DNA from 3 places in the Vibrio fluvialis genome. Region 1 is predicted to be linked to each of the others. Evidence: predicted binding sites of a transcription regulator. Region 1 holds the regulator's gene; each other region holds the start of a gene.
The links. The regulator MetJ, encoded in region 1, represses methionine synthesis genes. The targets are predictions, from matches to a motif close to TTAGACNTNTANANGTCTAA.
Positions count from the first base shown of each region.

Region 2: metH (methionine synthase) is a predicted target of MetJ. The motif match lies at 3,113-3,132, and genes of this name have one in related genera.
Region 3: metE (5-methyltetrahydropteroyltriglutamate--homocysteine S-methyltransferase) is a predicted target of MetJ. The motif match lies at 1,994-2,013, and genes of this name have one in related genera.

Region 1 covers NZ_UHIP01000001.1:97,017-101,954, forward strand. The annotation lists gene DYA43_RS00435 (bifunctional aspartate kinase/homoserine dehydrogenase II) at 1-350, opposite strand, end outside; gene DYA43_RS00440 (O-succinylhomoserine (thiol)-lyase) at 350-1,516, opposite strand; gene metJ (met regulon transcriptional regulator MetJ) at 1,735-2,052, shown strand; gene DYA43_RS00450 (malic enzyme-like NAD(P)-binding protein) at 2,129-3,406, opposite strand; gene rpmE (50S ribosomal protein L31) at 3,618-3,836, opposite strand; gene priA (primosomal protein N') at 4,082-4,938, shown strand, end outside.
Region 2 covers NZ_UHIP01000001.1:2,682,543-2,687,480, reverse strand. The annotation lists rRNA gene DYA43_RS12595 (23S ribosomal RNA) at 1-596, shown strand, start outside; rRNA gene rrf (5S ribosomal RNA) at 690-805, shown strand; tRNA gene DYA43_RS12585 (tRNA-Asp) at 838-914, shown strand; gene DYA43_RS12580 (hypothetical protein) at 1,229-1,558, shown strand; gene DYA43_RS12575 (cation:proton antiporter) at 1,645-2,988, opposite strand; gene metH (methionine synthase) at 3,183-4,938, shown strand, end outside.
Region 3 covers NZ_UHIP01000001.1:1,801,913-1,806,850, reverse strand. The annotation lists gene DYA43_RS08530 (HI_1241 family integral membrane domain) at 14-694, shown strand; gene DYA43_RS08525 (DUF4250 domain-containing protein) at 809-1,009, shown strand; gene metR (HTH-type transcriptional regulator MetR) at 1,015-1,926, opposite strand; gene metE (5-methyltetrahydropteroyltriglutamate--homocysteine S-methyltransferase) at 2,191-4,479, shown strand; gene DYA43_RS08510 (GspS/AspS pilotin family protein) at 4,572-4,938, opposite strand, start outside.

The DNA of each region.
Region 1 (4,938 bases):
ACCGCCGCTTGTTGCGCTTTGTTCAGGGGAGCGGCAAGCTCGCCCAGGGCGACAAATTCGTTGTTGAGTTGGGTGAGCAGCTGATCGGCAGTGTCGCCGTCCAGCAAACCTTCAATCAGTTCGCTTTGATATAGACGCAGGGATTGCAGCGCTTCGTGCGCAATACGGCCGTCTTTATTCAGAGCATCGAGAAAGGCAATCAGGCGGTTGGTTGTTTTACCCGCCGCGGAGACCACCACGAGATCGTCGGCCTGTGAATATTCCTGCAGAATATGGGCGACGCGTTGATAACATTCCGGGTCTGCGAGACTGCTACCACCAAATTTATGCAGCTGACGCGAAATTGTCATTAAAAGGCCTCCTTGGCTTTATTAAACGCCTGATCCAGATCGGCAATCAGGTCGGATGCATCTTCCAGACCGACTGACAAACGCAGCAGTTGCTGTGAGACGCCCGCTTCCGCCAGAGCTTCTTCGCCCATCGCGCGGTGAGTCATTGAGGCGGGGTGACATACCAGACTTTCTACACCGCCGAGTGATTCTGCCAGCGAGAACAGTTCCAATTCGCCGACGAAGTATTTCAGTTGCTCAAACGAACCGCCAAACTCAAAACTCAGCATTGAACCAAAACCGACCTGCTGTTTTTTCGCAATCTCGTGACCAGGATGGTTTGGCAGGCTAGGGTGATAAATCACTTTTACCAATGACTGGCTTTGCAGATAGTTAAGGATTTGCTGTGAGCTTTCTTCATGCACGCGCATACGTGCGCCGAGCGTGCGCAAGCCACGCAGCGTCATGTAGCTGTCAAACGGCGTACCCGTCGCGCCGATGCAGTTACCCCACCATTTCAGCTCTTCGGCATGCTGGGCATCTTTACTGATGATCACGCCGCCAATCACGTCCGAGTGACCGTTCAGGTATTTGGTGGTGGAGTGCACCACAAAGTCAGCGCCGAGCGTCAGAGGCTTTTGGTACACCGGTGTCAAAAAGGTATTGTCGACCGCCACCAAGGCGCCGACCGCTTTGGCTTGCTGGCAGATTTTTTCGATGTCGACCACACGCACCAATGGGTTGGACGGGGTTTCCAATAACACCAGTTTCGGGTTTTGGGCCATCGCCGCCGCCAGAGCCTGCTCGTCGGACTGATCGACAAACAGCACTTTGAAGTCGCCTTTCTTCGCGCGCGTGTTAAACAAACGGTAAGTGCCGCCATAACAGTCGTGCGGCGCAATGATTAAATCTTGTGGAGAAAGAAACGCGCTGACCCAAAGGTTGAGCGCCGAAGTGCCGCAGTTGGTGACCACCGCATCGGCACCGCATTCGAGTTCAGATAGTGCCTGTTCCAGCAAACCACGGTTCGGGTTACCAGAGCGGGTGTAATCGTATTTTGGCACTTCACCAAACGCAGGAAAGCCATAGTTGGTCGAGAGATAAATGGGTGGAACAACAGCGTGGTATTGAGTGTCAGATTCAATACCCGTGCGGACCGCAACGGTCGCTGGCTTGCGATTGGTCATGAGCGTTTCCTTTCCTGATTGACGGTGTTTTGGCTTCCAAGTCGGCAGTGAACCTTAATATTTCTGTTCACCCCGCTGAATAACATCACACTTTACTGACCAAAAAAGAAGACGTCAACACTTCTAGACGTCTATATGTCTTTGCTTATGGCAGTAAATCCCGCTAAAATTGGGGACTTTGAAAATATTCAACTCGAATCCAACAACGAAGGTGCGCAATGGCAGACTGGAATGGCGAATATATTAGCCCATACGCGGAGCATGGGAAAAAGAGCGAGCAGGTGAAAAAAATCACCGTATCGATTCCGCTTAAGGTGCTGAAAGTGCTGACGGATGAACGTACTCGCCGCCAAATCAATAACCTGCGTCATGCAACGAACAGTGAACTGTTGTGTGAAGCGTTTCTGCATGCCTACACAGGCCAGCCGCTGCCAACGGATGAAGATCTGCGTAAAGACCGCCCGGATGACATTCCGGCGGAAGTGAAAGAACTGATGACCGCAATGGGCATTGAGTTCGAAGCGTACGACGACTGATCCCACGGACCGACACGCATTAAAAAACCCTGGCATTGGCCAGGGTTTTTTTGTCTTCACTTGAAGCAAAGAGTGCTTAGGCTTCCATGTAGCCTTGTGGCATTTCGATGCGAGCAACGCCCGAATCCACGGCAGCCTGAGCCACCGCTTTTGCTACGCGTGGTAGCAGGCGAGGGTCCATTGGTTTTGGAATGATGTAGTCGTTGCCGTAAGACAATTTGTCTACACCCGCGGCTTTCAGCACTTCTACTGGCACTTCTTCTTTGGCTAGCTGACGAATCGCGTCGACCGCAGCCAGTTTCATCTCATCGTTGATTTCGCTGGCGCGGACATCCAGAGCACCACGGAAGATGAATGGGAAACACAACACGTTGTTCACCTGGTTCGGGTAGTCGCTGCGGCCGGTACCCATAATCAGATCGCTGCGCACTTGGTAAGCCAGTTCTGGTTTGATTTCTGGATCTGGGTTGGAACACGCAAACACCACCGGTTTGTCGGCCATCAGCTTCAGTGCGTCGGCTGGCAGCAGGTTCGGACCCGAAACGCCCAGGAACAGGTCAGCGCCGGCGATCACATCTTCCAGCGTACGTTTGTCGGTGTTGTTCGCGAACAGTTGTTTGTATTCGTTCAGGTCGTCACGACGGGTGTGAATCACACCTTTGCGATCCAACATATAGATCTTTTCGCGCATTGCGCCACATTTGATCAGCAGTTCCATACAAGCGACGGCAGCGGCGCCAGCACCCAGACAGACGATGATGCACTCTTCCAGCTTTTTACCTTGCAGCTCAATCGCGTTCAGCATGCCGGCAGCGGTGACGATCGCAGTACCGTGCTGGTCATCGTGGAACACGGGAACGTCACAACGTTCAATCAGGCGGCGTTCGATTTCAAAACAGTCCGGAGCTTTGATGTCTTCCAGGTTGATGCCACCAAAGGTGTCGGCAATGTTCGCGACGGTATCGACGAACTCGTCGATGGTGCGGTGTTTGACTTCAATGTCGATAGAATCCAGGCCCGCAAAACGTTTGAACAGCAGGGCTTTACCTTCCATGACCGGTTTGGATGCCATCGGGCCCAGGTTACCCAGACCGAGGATCGCCGTTCCGTTGGAGATAACTGCAACGGTATTTCCCTTTGCAGTGTACTTGTATACGTTGTCGACATTTTGTGCGATTTCACGCACCGGTTCCGCCACGCCCGGGCTGTAAGCCAGAGCAAGGTCAGCAGCAGAATCTGCTGGTTTCGTTAGAGAAACAGCGATTTTCCCTGGAATAGGTAGGGCATGGTAATCCAGTGCGCGTTGGCGGAAAGTTTCTTCCGGAGTCAGTTGTTGGCGATTGTCATCGGACATAGGGGGAGGTTCTCTTATTGTTTTGGAAAAGGAGAATTATTCTAATTGATGTCTGTCAAGCTGCCTAGGCAGGATTGCGAGTCAATCGTACAAAACTTGACTGATTTAATCTGATAAGACCAGCTGTTTTGTGATCGCCGTGAGGAGAAATTGCAGGCATGAAAAAAGGACGCCGGAGCGTCCTTTTCTGAATCTTCGCGTGAAGCAGTAATTACTTCTTGCTTGATAGTGCGCCGAAACGCTTGTTGAAGCGATCAACACGGCCGCCAGTGTCAACAACACGTTGTTTACCAGTGTAGAATGGGTGGCACTTGTCACATACGTCCAGGTGCAGAGAGTCTTTACCTAGAGTAGAGTTGAAAACGAAAGAGTTGCCGCAAGAGCAAGTCGCGTTTACTGCTTTGTATTCTGGGTGGATACCAGCTTTCATGGGATAACCTCAATTTAGGCCGTGTCGCTATCCGAATCAACGTCGGACACCACACGTAATGTTAATGATACTGTTCGATACTCAGCCTTGTTGACCAAGCATCTTCAAGGCGCGATATATTAATGAATCCACCGCTTCGGATCAACCGCTTTCGGCGTTATTTTCGCCACTATTGTGGGTCGAATTTCCCATCCGCATCCAGTAGACTGTGATTTCTCACCATTTTTGACTGCTGACGGACTGTTATGCGCCCAACTATTGCCCGTGTTGCCTTGCCGGTGCCACTGGATAAGCAATTTGATTACCTGATTCCCAGCCATCTGTTTCCGATCATCGGCGGACGGGTGTCGGTGCCGTTTGGCCGCCAGACGCTGGTCGGCATCGTCACGGCACTGGTGCAGGAATCGGAATTTCCGCGTGAGCAGTTAAAAGTGATCAAAGCGGTGCTGGATTCGCAGCCCGTGTGGCCGGAGACCCTGTACCGCCTGCTGCACTGGTGTAGCCAGTTTTATCAGTATCCACTCGGCGACACGCTGGCCAATGCGATGCCGGGTGCGCTGCGCAAAGGCAAACCAGCCGATTTTGCCAGCAGTAAAGAGTGGCAGATTACCGAACGTGGCCGTGATCAACTGATGCAGGGGTTTGGCCGGGCGATTAAACAGGCTCAGGTGATGCATTTGGTGCAATCAGGTCCGGTGGCGCATCAGATCATGCTGGATGAAGAAGTGTCCAGTGCCACATTGAATACCTTGCAAGACAAAGGTTGGATTGAAGTCACTGAAAAGCAGCCTCAGTTTCGCCCGTGGCCGAAGGAGATTGAAGCTCAGGTGGATAAACCTAGGCTCAATCAGGAGCAGGCGATTGCGATTGCATCGGTGAACAGTCAGCGTGGTTTTGGTTGTTATCTGCTGCAAGGCGTCACGGGGTCGGGTAAAACGGAGGTTTACCTCAATCTCATCAAGCCGGTGTTGGAAGCCGGGCGGCAAGCGTTGGTGCTGGTGCCGGAAATTGGCCTCACGCCCCAGACCATCAACCGTTTTCGCAAGCGTTTTGATGTGCCGGTCGAAGTGATTCACTCGGGGCTGAATGAAACGGAACGCCT
Region 2 (4,938 bases), 2.6 Mb from region 1:
ACATCGTGAGGTTAGTGCAATGGCATAAGCCCGCTTAACTGCGAGAATGACGGTTCGAGCAGGTGCGAAAGCAGGTCATAGTGATCCGGTGGTTCTGTATGGAAGGGCCATCGCTCAACGGATAAAAGGTACTCCGGGGATAACAGGCTGATACCGCCCAAGAGTTCATATCGACGGCGGTGTTTGGCACCTCGATGTCGGCTCATCACATCCTGGGGCTGAAGTCGGTCCCAAGGGTATGGCTGTTCGCCATTTAAAGTGGTACGCGAGCTGGGTTTAGAACGTCGTGAGACAGTTCGGTCCCTATCTGCCGTGGGCGTTGGAAGATTGAAGGGGGCTGCTCCTAGTACGAGAGGACCGGAGTGGACGAACCTCTGGTGTTCGGGTTGTGTCGCCAGACGCATTGCCCGGTAGCTAAGTTCGGAATCGATAACCGCTGAAAGCATCTAAGCGGGAAGCGAGCCCTGAGATGAGTCTTCCCTGATACTTTAAGTATCCTAAAGGGTTGTTCGAGACTAGAACGTTGATAGGCAGGGTGTGTAAGCGTTGTGAGGCGTTGAGCTAACCTGTACTAATTGCCCGTGAGGCTTAACCATACAACACCCAAGGGGTTTTGTATTGGACTCAAAGCTAAGCGCATAAGAATGTGTTGAGAGAACGAAAACAGCTTTCCGAATTTTAAGAATTTGCTTGGCGACCATAGCGTTTTGGACCCACCTGATCCCATTCCGAACTCAGAAGTGAAACGAAACAGCGTCGATGGTAGTGTGGGGTCTCCCCATGTGAGAGTAGAACATCGCCAGGCTTTAAATTTAGACTCTTGAGTCTAACCAGTGCGGAGCGGTAGTTCAGTTGGTTAGAATACCGGCCTGTCACGCCGGGGGTCGCGGGTTCGAGTCCCGTCCGCTCCGCCACTTATTTAAGACCTCAGCAGCAATGCTGGGGTTTTTTGCTATCTGGGAGTTGCTAAACCTCCACACTCTCCAGCCTCACTGAGCGCTTCGCTCTCCTCTTTCTCTCGCCCTTACGCTTTGTCGCTCGCAAGCGTTATTCCTAACGGCTAACGGATTGTTACCTATCTAAGCTCTTACACCTTTGCTTTGTTGTCATCGCGCCTCTGTTTGGTAAAGATAGACTTCGCTACTCTTACTCTGTGTATTGGTAGGGTCTTATTTATACCGACTGTAATGGCATACCTGCCTCACTAGTATCAAACTCGACTAATCTCATGATCTACAAAGGAACATCGCTCATAGGCGTTTCTGGCTTTGGAGCTGACTTTTGGATAAGAACAGCGGCTCGTTTGTCCGGTTTAGATCTCCTGCCTGTCAGCAATATTCTTATATGCCTGAATCTTTCATTGATTGATGTGTATCCTGGTTATTTGTCAGTCGTGGTATGGCGAATTTTTATGACTCAGTCACTTTTGTTTCAAACAAGAGAGAAGATTAAAACTAATAATATTCATGTAGCTCTAGGCTCCATGTTCTGGCTGCAAATGAGAAATGAGGATCTTCGAGGAAGGAACAGTAGTGATGAACAAAGTAGGAAGGCGTGAAGATAAAGTGATGTGCGTGTTTAAGATAATAAAAAAAGCAGCAACGAAGTTACTGCTTTTCTACTTTGTATTAAAGGCGGGAGAGATTAAACGTTCTGTTCCTGCTGCTCTTTTGGTTGCGCTTCTTTGCTCAGAGCGACTTGTTGTTCCTGTTCCATCTCTTTTTCAGCTTTCTTAGCTTTTTCAATCATTGGCGTAATGGTTGAGCCTTGAACCAGAATTGAGAATACCACTACAGCGTAGGTCATCACCAGAATCAGTTCTTTTACATCGATCAGCTTGTCTGGAATGATCATCATGCCGGATGGAATCGACAATGCCATCGCCAGTGCAAGACCACCGCGTAGGCCGCCCCAAGTCAGAATTTTAATCGACCAAGGGTTGTATTTGCGGTAGCGCTTAAATCCAATGTAAGACACGAACACACTCAGGTAGCGAGCGCACAGTACGAGTGGAACCGCGATTGCCATCATGATCCAGTCTTCTTCGTGGAATTCAAACAGCAGCATCGACATACCGATCAGCAGGAACAGCACGCCGTTAAGGAATTCGTCAACCAGTTCCCAGAAGTGGTCCAAGTGTTCTTCACTCTCTTTAGAGAAGCCGATAAAGCGAGTCCAGTTACCGATCATGATGCCTGATACGACCATCGCCAGCGGCCCAGAAACGTGAATTACATCGGCGAAGACATAGCCTGCGGTTGGGATACCGATGGTGAGCAACAGCTCCATCGAGTGGTCGTCAGTGGCACTGATTAAGTAGTGGAACAGCAGACCTAGAAGGAAGCCGTAGAAGATACCGCCCATTGCTTCTTGAGCAAACAGACCGACAACACTGCCGACCGTTGGAGCTTCATGACCAAACGCGATAGTGAAGATCGTTACGAAGATAACCAGGCCAAAACCATCGTTAAACAACGATTCGCCTTCGATCTGAGTCGAAATACGTTTCGGAGCGTTGAGCTTTTTCACGATGGCCAGAACGGCGATAGGGTCGGTTGGGGAAATCAGTGCACCAAACAGCAGGCAGTAGACCAGATCAAAGTGAATACCGATAAGCTGACAGAAGGCATACAGACCAAAACCGATAAAGAAGGTTGAGAAGAGTGTCGCACCCAGCGCTAAAACCGTAATTTCCCACTTTTGATCTTTCAGGTTCGGCAGTTTGATGCCAAGACCACCGGCGAACAGCAGGAAGCCCAGAATACCTTTCAGCAGGAAGTTTTCGAAGTTAATACTGGTGACTGTTTCAGTGGCAATTTGAGTCAGATGAAACCAGTCATTTTGACCGGCGATAAGGATAAGTAAGGAAAGCAACATGGAACCTGCGGTGATCGCAATCGTGGTTTGCATCTTACCTATCTTACTGTTTAAAAAGGCGATCATCATTGCCGCAGCAGATAGAAAGCACAGAGTATAGTAGACCGACATTTTCTTCTCGTTGTGTAACAAAATATGAACGAAATTGTCCTTCGATGCTGGGTAAATAGCAAACACTTTTTTATGTACACTTTTATCAGTTCGAGGTGGAATAAGTTAGTGCCAATTAGCTATTTTAGACGTCTAGATTTCTAATCAATGTGTGATAGGATGTCGGAAAAGCAAAAAAGGAATGAGGCTGTATTGTGGGAACTAATGTAAGACACCAAATCGAATCGCAACTGCAACAGCGTATCTTACTGATCGACGGTGGTATGGGCACCATGATCCAGGGATATAAGCTGGAAGAGCAGGACTACCGCGGCGAACGTTTTGCCGATTGGCACAGCGACCTGAAAGGGAACAACGACCTGTTGGTGCTTACCCAGCCTCAGCTGATTAAAGAGATTCACTCGGCTTATCTGGAAGCCGGGGCGGATATTCTTGAAACCAACACCTTCAATGCCACCACCATTGCGATGGCTGACTACGACATGCAGTCGCTGAGTGCCGAGATCAACGTTGCAGCGGCGAAGCTCGCACGCGAAGTAGCGGACGAATGGACGGCGAAAACGCCGGATAAACCCCGCTATGTCGCCGGTGTTCTTGGCCCAACCAACCGCACCTGCTCTATCTCTCCGGATGTGAACGACCCGGGCTATCGAAATGTGACCTTTGAACAGTTGGTTGAAGCGTACTCGGAATCGACTCGCGCACTTATCAAGGGCGGCAGCGATCTCATCCTGATTGAAACCATCTTTGATACGCTGAACGCCAAAGCGTGCGCTTTCGCGGTCGAGTCGGTGTTTGAAGAATTAGGTATTGAGTTGCCGGTGATGATTTCGGGCACCATTACCGATGCCTCTGGCCGCACCTTATCGGGTCAGACGACCGAAGCTTTCTACAACGCGCTGCGTCACGTGCGCCCAATTTCCTTTGGCCTGAACTGTGCGTTGGGCCCTGACGAGTTGCGTCAATATGTGGAAGAACTGTCGCGCATTGCTGAGTGCCATGTCTCCGCGCACCCTAACGCAGGTTTGCCAAACGCCTTCGGTGAATACGATCTCTCGGCCGAAGAGATGGCCGAACATATTGAAGAGTGGGCAAAAACGGGTTTTCTGAACTTAGTGGGCGGCTGTTGTGGTACGACGCCTGAGCACATTGCTGCGATGGCGAAAGCCGTTGAAGGCGTCAAGCCTCGCGCTTTGCCGACACTCAACGTGGAATGTCGTCTCTCTGGCCTGGAGCCGCTGAACATCGCGAAAGAAACCTTGTTTGTGAACGTCGGTGAACGTACCAACGTGACGGGTTCAGCTCGCTTCAAGCGTCTCATTAAAGAAGAACAATACGACGAAGCGCTGGATGTCGCGCGTGAACAGGTCGAAAACGGCGCGCAAATCATTGATATCAACATGGACGAAGGCATGTTAGATGCTGAAGCCTGTATGGTGCGTTTCCTTAACTTGTGTGCGTCTGAGCCGGAGATTTCGAAAGTTCCGGTAATGGTCGATTCATCCAAATGGGAAGTTATCGAAGCGGGCCTGAAATGCATTCAGGGCAAAGGCATCGTGAACTCCATTTCCCTCAAAGAGGGCAAAGAGAAATTCGTTCAGCAGGCGAAACTCGTGCGTCGCTACGGTGCTGCGGTGATTGTGATGGCGTTCGATGAAGTTGGCCAGGCCGATACCCGTGAACGTAAACTAGAAATCTGTCGCCGCGCTTATCACATTCTGGTCGATGAAGTCGGCTTTCCGCCAGAAGACATCATTTTCGACCCGAACATCTTCGCGGTCGCAACGGGTATCGATGAACACAACAACTATGCGCTTGATTTTATTAACGCGGTAGCGGACATCAAACGCGATTTGCCGCACGCCATGATCTCCGGTGGCGTATCCAACGTGTCGTTCTCCTTCCGTGGCAATAACTATGTGCGCGAAGCGATCCACGCCGTGTTCCTGT
Region 3 (4,938 bases), 1.7 Mb from region 1:
AATTGTTGGATTTATGCTTTATTCACTGCTTTCTGTTTTTGCTCCGATGTTACTGGGAGCACAAATCATCCTGACCTTGGTTCTGGTCAAAGGGGAAATCTGCCCGGGCCAGCGTGGCCGTATTCACAAGGTGTTACCCGCTATCGGTGTGCTCTGGTTGGCGGTGGCATCGGTCAAAATTGAAGCGTTTATGATCGTTGCGGCGATCTTTTATTTCTATTCGCAAGTGCAAACTAAAAAGACTCGTGATGAAGGTCCTTTGTGGGTGTTGTATCTGGCCAACGGTTTGTCGATTGCTTATGTCGCGATTTTGATGGGGGAAGCGCCAAACTGGGCCGCATCACTGTCAATTCTCGCGATGGTGGCCATGCTAGGCGCGATGTTTGCGCACCTATTATTGACCATTGCTCGCACGCGTCTGCAGGCGTTTCACCGCATTTTGCCAGTGGCGGGCATTCTGGCTGCAATGCTCACCACTTTGTGTGTGGTGCCGTTTGCCCATCGTCTTGATCCGGAACTATTGGCGTCGCTGACCCAACCGCTGCTGATCAGTTTCGCCCTGATGGTGGCAGGCATTATTGTCTGGTGTTGGCACATCATGATGTCCAAAACGGTAGATAAAGTGCAACTGGCAGTGGCGCAACTGCTGATGCTGGCCGCTGCGACGGGTTTTCACGGTTTGTATCTGATGTAACTGTCGAGAAAACGGCGCTAAGCGCCGTTTTTGTGTGGCTAGAGCAAAATCACGGTTCAGGTGTCAATTTCGAACTAAGCTTAATGAAAGCGTTTCGAAAGAAGGAGCACGGAGATGGATCTGAGTAACGTCGGTAAGTTGGACAGTGTGATTTTGCTGGGCATTGTGAACGAAAAACTGCGTCTGGAGTGTGACAGTTTTGACGAGCTGGTGGTCACTTACGAAATGGATATGGATCATGTGGTGGATAAGCTGAGCGGACTGGGTTTTCAGTACGATCCGCTTACCAACCAGTTTAAATCTGTCGAACGATAGAAAGATTAAGCCATCTTGATTCCGTCAAGGTGGCTTTTACATTGCTGGCGCGCCGTGGCAAAGAAAGCCTGCAGATAGCGCTTATCTTTTTCACTGTTACGCGTGGCAGCAAACAGGCGGCGCCATAAACCTTTCCCCAGCGGTTTGCTGGTGATAAGTCCCTGACGGGAGAATTCACTGATAGCCCAGTTTGGCAAGGCCGCTACCCCCAATCCCGCCGACACCATCTGCACCAACATCAGCGTATTATCTGCCTGTTTCCATTTAGCTGGTTCCACTCCGGCTGGTTGCAAAAAGTGCTTCACCACATCGAGACGTTGCTTTTGCACCGGATAACTGAGCATGGTTTGCCCCGCCAGATCCTGCGGAGTAATCACGCTTTTTTCCGCCAGCGGATGATTGGTTGCGGTGATCAAACGCATTTCAAAATCAAACAGCGGCTCATAATGCACTTCAGAGCGCGGCAGAATATCAGAGGTGATGACCAGATCGAGCTCACCCGCTAACAGAGCGGGCAGGGGTTCAAAGCCAAAACCGGATGAGAAATCCAGCGCCACACTTGGCCAGGAAATCTGATATTCACGTAGCGCCGGCATCAGCCACTGGAAGCAGGAGTGGCACTCAATCGCCATGTGCAGGCGTCCGTTCACATCCTCTTTTAAGCTCGCCAGCTCGTTTTCTGCTTTGGCTAGCTTTGGCAGAATGTCATCTGCCAACTTCAGTAAAATGTCACCTTCGGAAGTAAAGCGTACCGGACGGGTTTTGCGCAGAAACAGCTGACCGCCAATGCGGGCTTCTAAATCTTTAATCTGATGAGAGAGCGCAGACTGAGTTAAGTGCAACGCGGTGGCGGTGGAAGTCAGCGAGCCGGTGTCGCGCAATGAAACTAACGTTCGCAAGTGTTTGAGCTCTATCATGAGTTCTCCTCATCTTTCCCTGGGCCAACATGAATTTTTATTTAAAGTACGCCGATTTTTTGGAGCTGTAAACATCTAGACGTCTATTTGTTGTGAGTGTTTACGAATCACAGCCAGTGCACCATGAATATTTTTAATAAACAAGTTGAATATTTGGATGTTGAGTAAACGTCAGTCGAGCGAGATAGTTTAGCCATCCAGACATCTTGATTGATTTAAGCACAGGGATGTCTGACTCAATTAATGACAATAAGGAATCAGGCTATGGCGACTACTACACACATCCTCGGCTACCCACGTATCGGCGAAAAACGTGAACTGAAATTTGCGCTGGAAAAATACTGGCGCGGCGAAATCAATCAGGCAGAACTTCAGACCGTTGGTCGTGATATTCGTCAGCGTAACTGGACGCTGCAAAAAGAAGCGGGTCTGAGCTTTGCCACCGCCGGCGACTTTGCATGGTACGACCATGTGTTGACGACCACCCTATTGCTGGGACATGTACCGAAACGTCATCAACATGGATTTCCAGACTTAGATACGCTGTTTCGTGTGGGTCGCGGCCAGTCGCAAAACAGCTGCGGTTGCAGTGGCAGCGCAGCGTCGGACATGACCAAGTGGTTCAATACTAACTACCACTACATCGTGCCGGAATTCAGCCGAGACGACAGTTTTGAAGTGAGCTGGCCGCAACTGTTTGAAGAGGTGAACGAAGCGGCCAAGAGTGGTTTTGACGTCAAACCTGTACTGCTTGGCCCGGTCAGCTACCTGTATCTGGGTAAAGAGGTGGAAGAGGATTTTGACCGTCTGACATTGTTACCGCGTCTTCTGACTGCGTATCAGGCGATTCTGGCAAAACTGGCGAAGCAGGGCGTAACCTGGGTACAAATCGACGAACCGATTCTTTCTCTGGAACTGGATCAAACTTGGCAGGATGCGTTCAAGCTGGCGTATCAGGTGATTCAGGGCGACGTGAAGCTGCTGCTGACCACCTATTTTGATTCAGTGCAGGACACACTGGACAAAGTCATTCAACTGCCGGTGAACGGTCTGCATATTGATTTATCTGCGGCGCCAGAGCAATTGGATGAGGTGCTCGCCAAACTGCCGAAAAACTGGGTCTTGTCGGCTGGTGTGGTCAACGGCCGAAATGTGTGGCGCGCGGATTTGAGTACGCTGCTGCACAAACTGGAACCCGTCAAAGCCGAGCTGGGCGAGCGCCTTTGGGTGGCAAGCTCTTGCTCGTTGTTGCACAGTCCGGTCGATCTGGAATTGGAGCAAAATCTGTCGGAAGAAGTGCGCAGCTGGTTTGCATTTGCCAAGCAGAAAGTGACCGAAGTGGCACTGCTCGGTCGTGCGCTGGATGGCGATCAGGCTGCGATTCTGGCTTGTGATACCTACAGCCAGCCGATTGCCGCGCGTAAAACCGCGACTCACGTGAACAAACCACAGGTTCAAGCAAGGCTGAATCAAATTACGGATGCTTTGGCGCAGCGCAGCGCGCCTTACGCCGAGCGTGCACACCATCAGGCAGAAGTGCTGGGCTTACCATTTTTACCGACCACAACCATCGGTTCTTTCCCACAAACGGGTGAAATCCGCACGCAGCGCAGCGCCTACCGTCAGGGTAAATTGTCGGAAGCGGAATACATCACGGCGTTGAAAGGGCATATTGCCGATGCGGTTAAACGTCAGGAAGCGTTGGATCTGGACGTGCTGGTGCACGGAGAAGCAGAACGCAACGACATGGTGGAATACTTTGCTGAGAATCTGGCGGGTTTTCAAACCACGCAATTTGGTTGGGTACAGAGCTACGGTTCACGTTGCGTAAAACCCGCGATTGTGGTGGCTGATATTGAACGCGAGCAGCCGATCACGGTCTCGTGGTCAACCTACGCGCAGTCGCTGACTTCGAAACAGATGAAAGGCATGCTGACCGGCCCGGTGACAATTCTGTGCTGGACCTTCCCGCGCGAAGACATTTCCCGTAAACAGATTGCGCAGCAACTGGCGTTGGCGCTGCGTGATGAAGTCTCGGATCTGCAAGATGCTGGTATCAACATCATTCAGATTGATGAGCCAGCGATTCGTGAAGGTTTGCCTTTGAAAAAACGTGATCACCAAACCTATCTCAATTGGGCAGTCGAAGCGTTTAAGATTTCCGCCGCGAGCGCCCGCCCGGAAACGCAGATTCACACGCATATGTGTTACAGCGAATTCAATGAAATCATTGAATCAGTCGCGGCGCTGGATGCAGACGTGATTACCATTGAAACGTCACGCTCCAATATGGAGCTGTTGAAAGCATTCGAAGAGTTCAATTATCCGAACGAAATCGGTCCGGGAGTGTATGACATTCACTCGCCAAACATTCCGGCTCAGGAGTGGATTGAAGATTTACTGCGCAAAGCTGCGGAGAAAATTCCGGCGGAGCGCCTGTGGGTCAACCCGGATTGTGGCCTGAAAACCCGCAACTGGCCCGAAGTGGAAGCGGCGCTGACCAACCTGGTTCTGGCGGCCAAAGCACTACGTAAAGAGTTGCAACCTGCGTAAAAATCAACGTTCCACGAATAGAAAAGGCCTCAAATGAGGCCTTTTTGTGTTGCTGAGTCTTGCAAATCACAAGCGGGAAGCGCCCGTGAGATTTATTTGCAGTCTTCTTTAGTCACCATCTGGTCAACCATCAACTGGCCACGGGTATTGCGCATTTTGATTCGGTAACCCACACCGACATCCAAATTGGCGCGGACATCGGAATTGTTACAGAAAGAATGAATGCTGTTTTTCAGCACTTGATCAATAGGCTTCGCGCCCTGATGGTCGGTGTTGTAGACCATCATCAGTTCAATCGTACTGCCTTTGGCATTGGCACGCATGATGTTGAGCGGGCCGTATTCCAGCGGAAGCTCTGAACTCAGAATGCTGGCTCGGTTGGCAGCAAGCAGCTCCAGATTTTTCTCGCGTTCGGCGTTGGCACTACAACCAGCCAGAACTGCGAGAGAGAGAAGTGCC